4 regions of the Cytobacillus solani genome follow, and region 1 is predicted to be linked to each of the others. Evidence: riboswitches for the same ligand, from Rfam matches in the RefSeq annotation. Region 1 holds a riboswitch; each other region holds the start of a gene.
What was found. Region 1 has a riboswitch for lysine ahead of FI644_RS15925 (aspartate kinase). Riboswitches for the same ligand answer to the same signal wherever they lie in the genome.
Positions count from the first base shown of each region.

Region 1 (3,829 bases):
CGTTCCTCCCCGCGGAAAGCAAGTGCCCGTAGCGGAAATCAACGGGCTAAATTCATTAACAAAAACAACAATCTATGGGAAAAGAGCATAAAAAAAAATAATTAAAATCCTCGGCTTTATTTAAGCCGGGGATTTTTGTATGATCAATTTAGGAATATCCTCGGGAGGTGACATCGGATGAATGAAATTATAAAAAATAAATTAATGCTCCTGCCTGATCAGCCGGGCTGTTATTTAATGAAAGACCGTCAAGGGACGATCATTTATGTTGGGAAAGCAAAAGTATTAAAAAATCGAGTCCGCTCTTATTTTACAGGATCACACGACGGGAAGACATTAAGGCTTGTAAATGAAATTGAAGACCTCGAATATATTGTAACCTCCTCCAATATGGAAGCACTCATTCTTGAAATGAATTTAATTAAAAAATATGATCCGAAATATAATGTTATGCTTAAGGATGATAAAAGCTATCCTTTTATTAAATTAACAGCAGAGAGGCATCCGCGCCTGATTACAACAAGAAAAGTAAAAAAAGATAAAGGGAAATATTTCGGTCCTTATCCAAATGTACAAGCAGCAAATGAGACGAAGAAGCTATTAGATCGGATTTATCCATTAAGGAAATGTACAACCTTGCCTGACCGAGTTTGCCTATATTACCATTTAGGACAATGTCTCGCACCATGTGTGAACGAGGTAGGCGAACAGGAATATAAACAGATGGTTGATGAGATTACAAAGTTTCTTAACGGGGGCTATAAGGATATTAAAAAGGATTTAACAGAGAAGATGACGGCAGCTGCTGAAGAGCTGGATTTTGAAAGGGCAAAGGAATTTCGAGATAAGATTGCTCATATTGATGCGACAATGGAAAAACAAAAGATTACTTCTACAGATATGACTGATCGTGATGTGTTTGGTTATGCGGTCGACAAAGGATGGATGTGTGTACAAGTTTTCTTTATTAGACAGGGGAAATTAATCGAGCGTGATGTATCGATGTTTCCGATCCATAATGAGCCAGAAGAAGAAATGTTGACCTTTCTTGGTCAATTTTACTCAAAAGCCAACCATTTTAAGCCACGTGAAATCTTGGTTCCAGACTCCATCAATGCTGAAATGGCAGCAGAATTTTTGGAGGTTAAAGTTTTAGTCCCTCAGCGTGGACAGAAAAAAGAATTGGTAAAGCTTGCATATAAAAATGCGAAGATAGCATTGAAGGAGAAGTTCTCTCTAATTGAGCGTGATGAGGATCGAACGATTAAGGCGGTAGAAAGCCTAGGTCAGCAGCTTGGAATTTATACCCCGCACCGAATTGAGGCATTTGATAATTCCAATATTCAAGGAACAGATCCAGTTTCTGCGATGATTGTTTTTATCGACGGCAAACCAGAAAAAAGGGAATATCGAAAATACAAAATAAAATCTGTCCAAGGTCCTGATGATTATGAATCTATGAGGGAGGTTGTTCGCAGGCGTTATACACGTGTGCTGAAGGAAGGCTTGGCTCTCCCGGATTTAATCATTATTGATGGAGGCAAAGGGCATGTTGAAGCGGTAAGAGATATACTAGAAAATGAGCTGAATCTAGATATTCCTATTTCAGGACTAGTTAAGGATGAGAAGCATCGGACATCCCAGCTCCTATACGGAAATCCGCTTGCAATCATTCCATTGGCACGAAACAGCCAGGAATTTTATTTGCTGCAAAGGATTCAAGATGAAGTACATCGTTTTGCAATCACCTTCCATAGACAGCTTCGTGGAAAAAGTGCATTTCAATCGATGCTTGATGATATCCCGGGAATTGGCGAAAAACGAAAAAAACAGCTGTTAAAAACGTTTGGATCTATAAAGAAAATGAAAGAAGCAACGATCGAAGAGTTCACACAAATTGGCATTCCGGTAAATGTAGCGGAGGAATTAATGAAAAAATTGCAAGAATAGTATTGTTTGAAAAAAATGAATATGCTATAATTACTGAAAATTTAATATCACTTTATAACGTTAAAGTGAAGGTAGAGGTGCAAACTTCATAAGTAAAGGCTTGGAGAAGAATGAGCTTCAATGAAAAGCTTTGAAAGGGAATGTTTGCCGAAGTGAAGAAAGTCTCATCGCTTTCTTTGCTGGTTTTGCATTTAATAAATGCAAGATTGTCAAGATAATTAATATCTTGGAGAGCTATCTCACTGTGTGCACGTATGTCTTTTTATACGGGTGACTCACAGCAATGGGATAGATTCTCATTGCTTTTTTCTATGCCCAAAATTCATTCGTACTAAATAGGTTTTAGAGGATGAGTATAAGTAAGAAGAAATCAGCCACAAGAAAAGGCAGAGAGAGGGAATAAAGTGGGAGTAATCGTGCAGAAATTTGGTGGAACCTCAGTAGGAGATGCTAAGAAAATTCAAGGCGTGGCAAGTCGGGTAATCGAGGAAAGAGAAAAAGGAAACAATGTTGTTGTCGTCGTATCAGCAATGGGAAAATCGACTGATCATCTCGTTGATCTCGCAAAAGGAATTTCTTCACAGCCGAGCAGAAGAGAAATGGACATGCTTTTAACAACTGGGGAGCAGATCACCATTTCATTATTAGCAATGGCATTAACAGAAAGAGGGTATCCAGCTATATCTCTCACTGGCTGGCAGGCAGGAATTAAGACAGAGCCTGTTCATGGGAATGCTAGAATAATAGGTATAAATACAGAAAAAGTAGAAAAAGAACTGGCAGAGGGGACAATTGTTGTTGTGGCTGGATTCCAGGGAATAACGGAGGAAGGGGCTATTTCAACCCTAGGCAGAGGCGGGTCTGATACAACTGCTGTAGCTTTGGCTGCGGCACTTAATGCGGATAAATGTGAAATATTCACGGATGTGACTGGTGTTTTTACAACAGATCCCCGCTATGTTAAAGATGCAAGAAAGCTTTTGGCGGTATCATATGACGAAATGCTAGAGCTTGCCCATTTAGGTGCAGGTGTTTTACATCCAAGAGCAGTTGAGTTTGCCAAAAACTATCAAATACTGTTAGAAGTCAGGTCAAGTATAGAAAAAGAAGCAGGTACGATTATTGAGGAGGAAGCGGCAATGGAACAAAATTTAGTAGTACGGGGAGTAGCCTTTGAAGATAATATTACGAGAGTAACTGTTATTGGCATGCCGAATTCCTTAACAGGGCTATCTGTAATTTTTACTGAATTAGCCAAAAATCATATAAATGTAGATATTATTATACAGAGCACACTAGCAGAACAATTGACTAACTTATCTTTTTCAATTAAAAATGAAGATTTGGCAGAAACGATTCATGTACTAGAAGACAGTAAGAAGAAGCTGAATTATGAACGGATAGAATCAGAGGCTGGACTTGCCAAAGTATCGATTGTGGGGTCAGGAATGGTTTCAAACCCAGGGGTAGCAGCTGAAATGTTTGAAGTATTGGCGGAGAATAATATTGCTGTTAAAATGGTCAGCACCTCTGAGATCAAGGTATCTACGGTCATAGAGCATGAAGAAATGATTCATGCAGTTGAAGTATTGCATGAGGCCTTTCAGCTTTCAGGTTCTCCAGTTATATCCTAGTAAAAAAGCTTTCAAGCATTCGAATGCTTGAAAGCTTTTTACATGAATGATTATTTAGGGCTGAATGGTATCCTTTTTATCCCACTTAACGGTAAAGTATATTTTTCCCTTTTTCTTTTTATTAGGATGTTCAAATGCCTCACAGATTACTTCTTTTTGGAGCTCAATCTGCTGTGCAATAAATCCAGCTTCGAGCTGAAAAGTAGATTCACTGTTTTCCCTGCAGCGCTGTTTAATTAATGGGC
Region 1 covers NZ_CP041305.1:3,180,110-3,183,938, forward strand. Annotated here, with positions in the region: gene uvrC (excinuclease ABC subunit UvrC) at 178-1,950, shown strand; lysine riboswitch at 2,015-2,195, shown strand; gene FI644_RS15925 (aspartate kinase) at 2,355-3,584, shown strand; gene FI644_RS15930 (YslB family protein) at 3,639-3,829, opposite strand, start outside.

Region 2 (3,829 bases), 460 kb from region 1:
GCAATCCCCTGCCCATAAGAAGCAACAGCTCCTGATAGCTCCAGGTTTGCACCGATTTTAATTGTATCTCCGCCTCCGCCAGAGTCTTTTGAACCCTCTGTACCAGCCTTTTCCCCGCCGCAGCCAGCTAATACTCCGGCTACCAAGGCCGAAGCCATAAGTACTGAAGTAATTTTCTTTCTAAAAAACATCTCTACTCCCCCTTTTATTTCTGATTGTTCTGAACATTTAGATCGTATTGAGGTTTTTTTGTCTGTCCATTTACCAGTTTGCCTTTCACATCTACCCCCTGCAAATAGTCAGTTCTTCCTTCTAATAAAAAAATAATGATGAATCCTAGTATTATCTGACTAATTGATATAATCTAAAAACAGTATAATATTTTTAGATTAATCTGTCAAAGCAATATTTTAGCAAAATTATAATTATTCAAAATATATCTTATCATTATTTTTTTAACAATAAAAAGGCCCTCTCATCAAGAGAAAGCCCTTTTCTTTTATTCTACTTGCATATTCTGCCACTCGGCTTTCGAACGTCTGCCAGCTATTATTATAAAATCAAGGAGGATTAAGGGAAGAAATGAAGGATTTAAATTCGTACGCTCAGCAATACCTGCTAAATATTTACCAGTTTCTAGACGCCCGATTAAATCAGCAATCACCCATGCAAATAGAAGAATGTACACAGCCGGAAGCATCGATTTCGTTCCTGCCCAAACTCCCCATCCTAATACTTGTCCACCCACTCCCTTTAAAACAAAGACTTGGCGGATAAAAAATCCTAATGTAACAATTAATCCAAATAGTCCACCAAGAATGAGTGATTTTGTCACATCTGTATTTTCAAAAATTGTTAAGACTGTCACGCTTCCTTCGGTCCCTGCAATTCCTGTCCAAAGCATAGCTCCAACTGTTCCAACAATAAGAGCAATGATTGACCATAGCAAGTCGCCAACAGATCCTTTCGTGCTTGTCGGCAGATCATCTTTCAATTCCCCGGCAGCTGGCTTTGTAGGGTCTGCTACCACCCCTTCCTTTACAGCATGCCGTTCGTGCACTTTCATTGGTCCAATTTCTAACCCTTTGAATGCGACAATGAACACCATTGCTAATGTAGCCCAGACATATAGATTCATCGGGATTATTTGCATAAATGCAGAGAACGCTGAATACTCCGTTATATTATCTGATGTTAGAATCGTACCAATTAATGCAATAAATGATAGAAAAAATAAAAAAGAGTAACGATAGAGGTGATCTATCATTACTCTTATAAGTAATAAGATTCTCCATCACGACCTGTAGCTCCCCAATATGAAGGCTTAGTAAAGCAGATTTCCTGCTTGTCCTTCATAATGACAGTATTACCCTTATTCAAAGTAACCCCAGCAAATGATTGTTGACACAAATTCATTTACTTCGGCAAAATTCCCTTTAGGCTGTGATCCTTGTTGTCATCCTCACACAGCTTACTCTTAAATTCTGCACCTCTACCCCATCGGATATGATAAGGTTTATTCAATTGTTTATTACTATACCAGAATAATAGATTAGTGACAAGTTCTATAATAAAAATGAAGGTATCCATTCTATTTTCGTAATAAAAAATACTCTTTATTAATGAAATCTTTCTAAACTTTTGTACGCATTAAAAGGCTGTGTCACATTCCGCTATGACCACATTTAGTTCAATTTTTAAATCTAATTCATATGGTGGAACTTGTTCCCCTTTATGCTCCATAATTCTTATAATCGGACGATCCCCTAAACCTATATTTTGCCCTGTAACAATTCCTTTTCGTCCATCATTTAACTCTACCGTTATCCCGACCGGATAGATGGCAACAGCTAATCGAAAGGCTTCTACAATTTTCTGTTCAAATAAGGTTCCAGAACCTGCATATAGAATTTCTAAGCCTTCATGCGGCAGCATCGCTTTCCGATAGACACGATTCGATGTTACTGCATCAAATACATCAGCAACAGCAATGATTTTTCCAAAAAAGTGAATGTCTTTTCCAGTAATTCCTCTAGGATAGCCCGAACCATCAATACGCTCGTGATGCTGATAAGCACAATGCGCAACTAAGAGAGGTATGGTTTGTACCTTCCTTAAAATTTGAAAACCAGCTTCCGCATGCTCTTTAATTGCAACATACTCTTCTTCCGTTAATCTTCCTGGTTTTAACAAAACATCTATCGGCACCTGCAGTTTTCCAATATCATGGAAAATAGCACCTAAACCTAATGTTTCTAATTCCTTTGGCGTAAGTTTCAGCTCCAATCCAAGCGCTAATGAGTATAACGTGACATTTAACGAATGGGTGAAGATATAGTTATCGTATGTATAAGCATCTGAAAGTAAGTTCAATAGTTCTTTATTGCTTCCTAACTCAGTCATAAGAAACCGAATCAATTCGGATAGACGTCTTGATGCCTTTTCAACTACAAATGAACTGGATATACTTGAATCCTTTTGGATCTCCAAAAAAGTCGAATTTATTGTTTGAATTGCTTTTCTTCGGATAGGATCGGATAGTGTTCCTTTGTATTCAATATCATCCGTTTGACTATCCTTTATAAAAATATAACTAATTCCTAATGAATTTAAGCGCTGAATCATACTCTCCTTCAGCTCAACACCTTCACTAAGCAAGATTTGTCCTGTTTCATTATAAATGGTCTTCGCAAGTATTGTACCAGCTTCTACGGATGAGGTTGTCACTAATCGCATAAATTACTCCTATAACATTTCCGAAGTTTTTCCAATGTCGTTCTCATTCATTATCACCTTTAACTATAATAACCTTTTTCGCTAAAAAGTGACAGGTAAGACTCTAATTATGTCGAAAAATATTGAAATTAGAAAACAAAAAAGGCAGCCAATTGAAGTCTATTTCACAAAATCTTGTGAACAGCTCCATTGGCATGCCTTTATACCATTTTTAGTAAAGCCTCTTTCCCTATCATTCCTCGATGAATGCCCAACGACTCCGCTTCATACGTGACGGATTCCAATGGTGCTTCAAGCAGCTGTTCGATGGTTTTTACTCCCACTGCCCTGCCAGCAATTACTTTCCGATCCTTTAATTTCTCATTAAGTAATGAGACATCAAGTGCCCCACACATAATATATCCTTTATCATTTGTTACTACAAGTAAATTTGTTTTCGGCAATTCCACGGAGACGCATAGGAATGTATGCCCCTTTATATCAACAGGTTTCAAGTCAATCATAAATCAAACACTCCTTTCCCTCTCTATCAAAATATGCTAGTGGATGGAAATGCGTGTAATGAATTTTAAAATAACTCCAATTGTCTAGGGGCAAGGTCATTATACTCAATATTTAACATTTGTATGAGCTGTTTCGCATTGTCAGCAGCGTCGCCGCCTGAATTATTGTTAAAAACTGCATATACCGTTTTGCACTTTTTTTCTAGTACCTTTAACCATTCTGCCCATTCAGCAAGTTCACTCTCGTTGTATCGATACAAATATCTAACCTCTCGCCAATTATCAGCATTTTTCTTTTGCCAGCCATGAATATTACGACCGTGAAACCTCACTAAAACCTTTTCTTCGTGCGTCGGTTCCAGCACAATCGGAATAGAGCCTGTGCCTGCCTGTGGCTCATCACAAATACTATGAATCCATCCTTCCTCTTTCATAAAGTGGATGGTTTTATCCTTAAATGCAGGATGGAACCATGATTGGTTCCGGAATTCTAATGCACATGGTATATCGCCCATTTGTGCTTTACACCAACGTAAATAATCTACATTTTGCTTTTTGCAATCAAACCATGGCGGAAATTGAAAAAGCAC
Region 2 covers NZ_CP041305.1:2,716,249-2,720,077, reverse strand. Annotated here, with positions in the region: gene FI644_RS13580 (ABC transporter substrate-binding protein) at 1-191, opposite strand, end outside; gene FI644_RS13575 (Na+/H+ antiporter NhaC family protein) at 500-1,267, opposite strand; lysine riboswitch at 1,297-1,503, opposite strand; gene FI644_RS13570 (HD-GYP domain-containing protein) at 1,651-2,736, opposite strand; gene FI644_RS13565 (YunC family protein) at 2,937-3,239, opposite strand; gene FI644_RS13560 (DUF72 domain-containing protein) at 3,305-3,829, opposite strand, start outside.
Region 2: another riboswitch for lysine. It lies ahead of FI644_RS13575 (Na+/H+ antiporter NhaC family protein); the one in region 1 lies ahead of FI644_RS15925 (aspartate kinase).

Region 3 (3,829 bases), 1.2 Mb from region 1:
GTTTTTTTGGATCCAAAATACGAACCTTTAACCCCTTCATCGATTCAGATGGAAACACAGCCATTCGATTTTCCAAAGACCATCATTAAAGAAGGGAAAATTAACTTCAAGGAATTAAAACAAATTCAAAAGAGTGAAGAATGGGTTGTTTCTAATTTAAAAAGTTTATATCAGACTGAAGTAAAAAATGTTCTGTTTGCCACCATTGATAGCCAAGACAACCTTAAAGTTTTTTTATATAACTAAAACATATAAAGCATAAAAAAAAGCACGCTTGCTGCGTGCAATAAAGTCAATTTGATAAATCACAATCCTTTAACGGGATCAATTTTGTCTTTTTCGTAAATTTGTACCCAAGCCATAAAATAAGGAATAAAGGTAATCCTATATAAGAAACCAATATACCGTTCCAATCAATATGATCTCCTAGAAATGCCGAATAGTTTTGTCCTAGTACGACAAAGCCACAAACCACAAAGGCAAAAATTGGGCCAAATGGAAATAATTTTGCTTTGTATGGCAAGAGGTTTAAGTCTTTTCCTTGAGCAACAAATGCCCGGCGGAATCGATAGTGACAAATGGCAATTCCAAGCCATGCGATAAACCCTGACATCCCTGAAGCGTTTAGCAGCCAAACATATACAGTACCATCACCAAATAATGAAGCCAAGAATGCAAGTGTTCCGACTAATGATGTGATAATCAAAGCATTTACAGGAACACCTCTTTTATTTAATTTTCCAAGAAACTTAGGTGCTTTCCCTTCACGGGCCAAATTCCATAGCATACGTGTGGAAGCGTACATGCCTGAGTTACCGGCAGACAGCACAGCTGTTAAGATCACTGCATTCATTACGGAAGCAGCAAAAGCAATTCCTGCTTTTTGGAAAACAATCGTGAATGGGCTAACCGTTACATCGCTGCTTGCAAGATTCTCATTTGTATAAGGAATGATTAAACCAATTACAAAAATCGCTAGGATATAGAATAGAAGGATGCGCCAAAATACTGATTTTACAGCTCTTGGAATTGCTTTACTAGGATTATCGGTTTCACCTGCAGCAACACCAAGTAATTCTGTGCCTTGAAAGGAGAAGCCAGCAGCCATAAAGATCCCAAGCATGGTCATAAAGCCGCCATGAAACGGTGCATCTCCAACCGTAAAATTCTTAAAACCAATTACCTGACCACCTAAGATTCCAAAAATCATTAAAATACCAATAATAATGAAAATGATTACAGTAACCACTTTAATTAAGGCGAACCAATACTCCGTTTCACCAAAGCCTTTTACTGATAGATAGTTTAATAAAAACATGATTACTAAGAATACTGCACTCCAAATAATGGAAGGCGTATGAGGGAACCAAAACTTCATAATCATCGTGACGGCTGATAATTCTGCTGCAATAGTTATCGCCCAGTTATACCAATAGTTCCAGCCAAGTGCAAATCCAAGTGATGGGTCGACAAACTTAGTGGCATACGTGCTAAAGCTTCCTGCAACAGGCATATAGGCACCCATTTCCGCAAGACCTGTCATTAAGAAATAGACCATAATCCCAATCACAAGATAGGATAGTATAGCTCCTCCGGGACCAGCGGAGTGGATTGCTCCGCCACTAGCGAGAAAGAGACCTGTTCCAATGGTTCCGCCTAGAGAAATCATTGTCAAGTGGCGTGATTTTAAACTGCGTTTTAAGCCGGTATTTTCTTTTTCGGAAGAAATTGTACCTTTACTTAATTTATCTTTTCTTACTTCTGCTGTTTTCATCGATGTTACTCCTTTTCTTCAATTTTTCTAGCACAAGGCCCTAACTGAAGACCCATCAGCTTGTCTAATCTGGAAGGAGCTTGGAATAAAAAATGCCACCGAAGTAGATTCAGGTGACATTAAAAATAGCCCGCATCATACCTTCCGAAAGATAGCCCAACACGAATGGCTGGTAGGGCCAATCGTGACAGTTCTGTTCCTATTTGGAGACAGCCCCAGCATGCTTAATCAGAGAAACAAGCACGCTTCGGCAGCTTTTCCTTTCAAACGGAGTCAAGTGATGTCCCTGCATCTCGTCCGCCTTACTGATAAAAACTGCGACCTCTACCTCATCGGTTGATGAGGATTTGTTATATGAAATTATTACGTTCCTAACTTTATAATACTATTTTAGAATAGTCAATATCTCGTTGTTTTCTCTTATCCCCAAATGCTGTATTAAAGGGAATGGTTATTATTTACCAATTGAATCTGAATGAAAATATATACATTCTTCTCACGAAAAATTTATTGTTAATCTTTAATCAAGGTAAAAGACTTGGTACCTATCTTTTAACTTTTGGACACTTTCTTCTAGGTTAATTCTGTCTGCCGTGTTTCTTTCCCTAAAAAGGCAAGTGTAATCACACCGACGACAATACTTGCGCAAAACAGTGCAAAAATGAAACCAATGGAATGACCTGCAGCAACAAGTGAGCCAACAAGGAGCGGTCCAAGAATCCCACCAACACGTCCAATTGCTGCAGCCATACCAGCGCCTGTCCCACGAATGACAACCGGATATTGTTCAGGGGTGTATGCATATAAAGCTCCCCATGCACCAAGGTTGAAGAATGATAAAAAGATACCCGACACGATAAGGACTGCAGTTGTTTCTGCCTGACCGAAAACAAGGGCTGAACCTGCCGTCCCTAGCAAATAAGTGACAAGCACAAACTTTCTTCCCATTCGTTCAATGAGCCAGGCAGCTGAAAAATAGCCAGGCAGCTGAGCTAGAGTCATGATCAATACATATTCAAAACTTTGAATCATACTAAATCCTTTCATCACCATGACACTTGGCAGCCAAAGAAACATCCCATAGTATGAAAAAACGACCGTGAACCAAACAATCCAAAGTACGAAAGTGGAGCGTGCGTATTTCTTCGACCAAACTTCCCGGACGTTTTGGAGAATGGACCGTTTCTCTGCTTTCTTTGGCGAAAATGCCGGTGAATCAGGCAAATTCAACCGTAAATAAATGGCATAAAAAGCAGGTAAAGCACTAAGGATTAGAGCCACTTTCCAGCCAAATAACGGAATAACAAAATATGAAATAAGTGCTGCAATTAACCAGCCAAATGCCCAAAAGCTTTCAAGTAATACAACCACTCGCCCGCGTTCTTTCGCTGATACACTTTCTGAAACGAGAGTTGATGCGACAGGTAATTCTCCACCGAGCCCCATGCCAACAAAAAAGCGTAGAACTAAGAAAGCAAAAAGGGTAGTTGTTAATGCAGAAAGACCACTACCAATAGAAAATAATAACAAGGTAATAATAAATATATTCTTCCTGCCAATCTTATCTGCCCATAGACCGAAAACGAGCGCTCCAACAGCCATCCCGATTGAGTTCACACTTCCGATCCACCCCATTTGTTCTGGTGTCAAATCCCATTCTACTTTCAGTGCTGCAATAATAAACGAAAGCATCCCAACATCCAGTGCATCAAACATCCATCCGAGTCCTGCGATGCCAAGAAGCTTTCTCTGTGAAATAGTCTTTTCTGTCACGATATTTACCCCCCTGATGTCTTGACAGTTGTCATTACCATTTTACTATAATCATCTTCCTTCGAAAAAACAAGGTTTATTTTTTTCTGGAAAAGCTTTAGTATGCCCTTTCATCTCATACTTATTACTATGAGGAAATGACAGATAAATCATAAAGAGAAATAATAATAGAAAAGGAATATCTCCTAGGAATACGTTAATGAACAAATCTTTTATAACATATCGAATATAGTTTCCTTTTTGAAGGATTCTATTTCAATTTAAAAAGACTAAAGTGCACAT
Region 3 covers NZ_CP041305.1:1,955,783-1,959,611, reverse strand. Annotated here, with positions in the region: gene FI644_RS10070 (DUF421 domain-containing protein) at 1-246, shown strand, start outside; gene FI644_RS10065 (amino acid permease) at 293-1,774, opposite strand; lysine riboswitch at 1,919-2,109, opposite strand; gene FI644_RS10060 (MFS transporter) at 2,348-3,490, opposite strand.
Region 3: another riboswitch for lysine. It lies ahead of FI644_RS10065 (amino acid permease); the one in region 1 lies ahead of FI644_RS15925 (aspartate kinase).

Region 4 (3,829 bases), 1.1 Mb from region 1:
ATAAAAATGGAAATACTAAAAACAATGAGAGCTAGAAACCAATATGAATTATACACACTGATCACTCCGATAAATCGAGAATATATATAATTTGTACAAATGCCTGAATAATATTCGGCATTGGAAACTGAATGCATATTAAGTTTGCAAAAGATAGTAGAGTTACAGTATGAAGTATACATAGAGATGAGGGGTTAAGAGGATGGCAAGAGAAATAACAGAACGAGTAGATATGTGTGATGAGAATGGCCGATTAGCCGAAAACAGCATCGGCTGGGCAAGGCAGCCGCTGTTTAATTGCAATGTGTCGGGAAGGTTCCTGCGGAAGAAAAAATGGAATTATTGGTGTGTAACAAGCCCAGAGTTCTTGTTTTCAGTCACAATTTCTCATTTGGATTATGCTGCTGTTTTATTTGTGTATGTGCTAGATTTACAGAGTCTTAGTTTTCAGGAGCAGACAGCCATTGTTCCATTTGGATTCGGCTGTAAAATGCCTGAAGAGGTGAATGCCTCCGTGAAATTTGAGGGAAAGCAAATGGCTATTTCATTTGAAGAAAAGGGAGATTCCACAAGTATACGTGTTCATTGCCCGCATTTTAGCGGAAGAAATAAGCCGTTAGTTGCAGAAGTACGAGTTGAACGTCCACGTGGGCATGAATCGATTAATGTCGTTGTGCCGTGGAGTGAAACACGATTTCAGTTTACGTCAAAACAAACAGCACTTCCTGCAGCTGGAACAGTTCATTGGAATAGGAAGGAATACATCTTTAATAACGAAAATGCCTTTGGATGCTTGGATTTTGGCAGGGGAGTCTGGCCCTATCATTCGACATGGAATTGGGCTCAAGCTGCGGGGATTGTCAATGGAAGATCAGTTGGCCTAAATTTCGGTGGTCAATGGACGGATGGAACTGGACAGACTGAGAATGGAATTGTGGTCGACAGAAAGCTAAGCAAAATCAATGAAGACATCAGTTGGGAATATGATAACAGCAATTATTTGAAGCCTTGGACATTGAAAACAGCTGAAACGGATCAAGTGTCTCTAACGTTTCAGCCATTGTTTGAGCGAAAAGCAGCAACGAACGCATGGGTTATTCGTTCCTCCGTTCACCAAATGATTGGTACATTTAACGGTTATATTCGAACGAATGATGGGGAAAAGATAATGATTGAATCCTTTGTAGGGTGGGCAGAGGATCATAAGGCAAGCTGGTGAGTTCAACGAATCTAGTTCTTTGGTAGCAAGTGCCAATTTTGATGAGTTGACAGAATAGGCTTACTACTGTAGGATAATGAATATAATTTAATAAGACCTCATCTTTGCTGATGAGGTAGAGGCGCGGTATTTAATAGTCTGTAGTGGAGCTTGAGAAGCTAGGATGCTAGAGAGAAGGAAATATCGCCGAAGCTTGTAATATTCTCAGTATTGCTTGCTGGGTCTGCAGTTAAGAACTGCAGGACTGTCTCAATGAACTTACCCGGTTTGTTGAGTTGTGCTATCTCATTTAGGGAAAGAAGAGGGATTTTGGGGCAAACTATAAACGTTGCGACCTGAGTTCATCTCAGGTCGCTTTTTGTTTTTAGTAAAATGCCTAAAGGCAAGAGGTCAAGCATATATTAGACTATTAAATCAAATAAATAGGGGGAAAATAGCATGAAGAAAAAACTATCATTATTTTTAGCGATATCTCTTTCAGCCATTATTCTATTAGCAGGCTGTGGAACAAGCGGTGATTCAGATAAGAAGACAGAAGGATCAGGATCATCATCAGAAAAAGATACCTTTAAAGTAGGACTTGAAGCTGGCTATGCACCATTCAATTGGACACAAATGGATGATTCAAACGGTGGCGTTAAAATCGATGGCAATGCAGAATACGCAGGCGGATATGATGTAGAAATCGCTAAGAAAATTGCTGAAGGGTTAGGCAAAGAGCTAGTGATTGTGAAAACAGAATGGGATGGACTTGTACCATCGCTAACTTCAGGAAAAATCGATGCGATTATTGCTGGGATGTCACCGACAGCAGAACGTAAAGAAACCATTGATTTCTCAGATAACTACTACAAATCGGATTTAATCATGGTTGTCAAAAAAGGCGGAAAGTATGAAGGTGCAACTTCGATCCAAGATTTCAAAGGAGCAAAGGTAACGGCACAGTTAAATACATTCCACTATTCAGTTATTGATCAAATTGATGGAGTGGAAAAAAAGCCAGCAATGGATAACTTTCCGGCTATGAGGGTAGCGCTAGAATCGGGTGTTATTGACGGATATGTTTCTGAACGTCCAGAGGGAGTTAGTGCATCAGCTGCAAATGATAACTTCGCGATGGTTGAATTCACTGAAGGATTTAAGACGTCTGAGGATGATACGGCTATCGCAGTTGGGATTGCAAAGGATAGTGAGCTAACAGCAAAAATTAACGAAATATTGGCTGGTATTTCTGAGGAAGAACGCATCAGTATTATGGATGCTGCAATTAAAAATCAGCCAGCGGCAGAATAATGGTTTGTGAAGCCGGCTGCATCAGCACAATGTAGTCGGCTTCCACGTTTAAGGGGAGGATACGAATGGATTTAAGTTTTGAATGGATTATAAAAATTATTGAAACAAACTGGCCGATGTTTCTGCGCGGAGCAGGCGTAACCCTCTTGATTGCATTGATCGGAACTATTTTTGGGGCATTGATCGGGTTATTGGCAGGCATCATCCGCACCATTCCAATACCTGAAAAAGGAGCGAAGAAAGGCTTCTTAAAATTCATTAACATCATCCTATCCGTGTATATAGAATTTTTCCGTGGCACACCGATGATTGTACAGGCAATGGTTATCTATTATGGTTCTGCTGCAGCATTTGGCTGGCAAATGAACCCGATTATTGCAGGGGTCGTTATTGTAGCAATCAACACAGGTGCATATATGGCTGAAATTGTCCGTGGGGGGATTATTTCAGTTGATACTGGACAATATGAAGCAGCCCAAGCCATTGGAATGAATCATGTTCAAACAATGACTCATGTAGTGATGCCACAGGTTATCCGCAATATTTTACCAGCAACAGGCAATCAATTTATCATTAATATAAAAGATACAGCGGTCCTAAGTGTCATTTCCGTTACTGAGTTATTCTTCCAAACGAAAACGGTGGCAGGCAATAACTTTAGATATTTCGAAGCATTCTTTATCGTATGTATCATTTATTTCATTTTGACATATGCAGTCACTTTAATTCTGCGCTACTTTGAAAGAAAGCTTGATGGTCCGGATAATTATATAGTCGTAGGCAATCAGGCTCAGATTGAAGCTGGAGAACATAAAGGGATCGGGCAATAATGGGGAAGGAGGAGAATGGTATGGAGACAGTCATTGATATTCAGCGTTTAAGTAAATCCTTTGGAAACCATGAAGTATTAAAAGATATTCATTTCTCAGTGAATAAAGGAGAAGTCGTCTGCATCATTGGTTCCTCAGGTTCAGGGAAATCCACACTTCTTCGCTGTGTCAATCTATTAGAAAAACCGAGCGGCGGAAAAATTATTTATCATGGTGAAAATATTCTCGATGATAAGCATGATATTCATGCCTATCGAAGAAGATTAGGAATGGTATTTCAGCAATTTAACTTATTTAATAATCATAACGTACTAGGCAATTGTGTAATCGGCCAAATGAAGGTATTAAAGCGCTCGAAGGAAGAAGCGGAAAAGGTAGCGCTGAAATACTTGAAAGTGGTTGGGATGGACAGGTTTGTGAATGCGAAGCCCAGACAGCTGTCTGGGGGGCAAAAGCAGCGGGTTGCTATCGCTAGAGCCCTTTCGAT
Region 4 covers NZ_CP041305.1:2,052,602-2,056,430, forward strand. Annotated here, with positions in the region: gene FI644_RS10510 (hypothetical protein) at 1-56, opposite strand, end outside; gene FI644_RS10515 (DUF2804 domain-containing protein) at 203-1,219, shown strand; lysine riboswitch at 1,328-1,510, shown strand; gene FI644_RS10520 (transporter substrate-binding domain-containing protein) at 1,658-2,512, shown strand; gene FI644_RS10525 (amino acid ABC transporter permease) at 2,578-3,342, shown strand; gene FI644_RS10530 (amino acid ABC transporter ATP-binding protein) at 3,363-3,829, shown strand, end outside.
Region 4: another riboswitch for lysine. It lies ahead of FI644_RS10520 (transporter substrate-binding domain-containing protein); the one in region 1 lies ahead of FI644_RS15925 (aspartate kinase).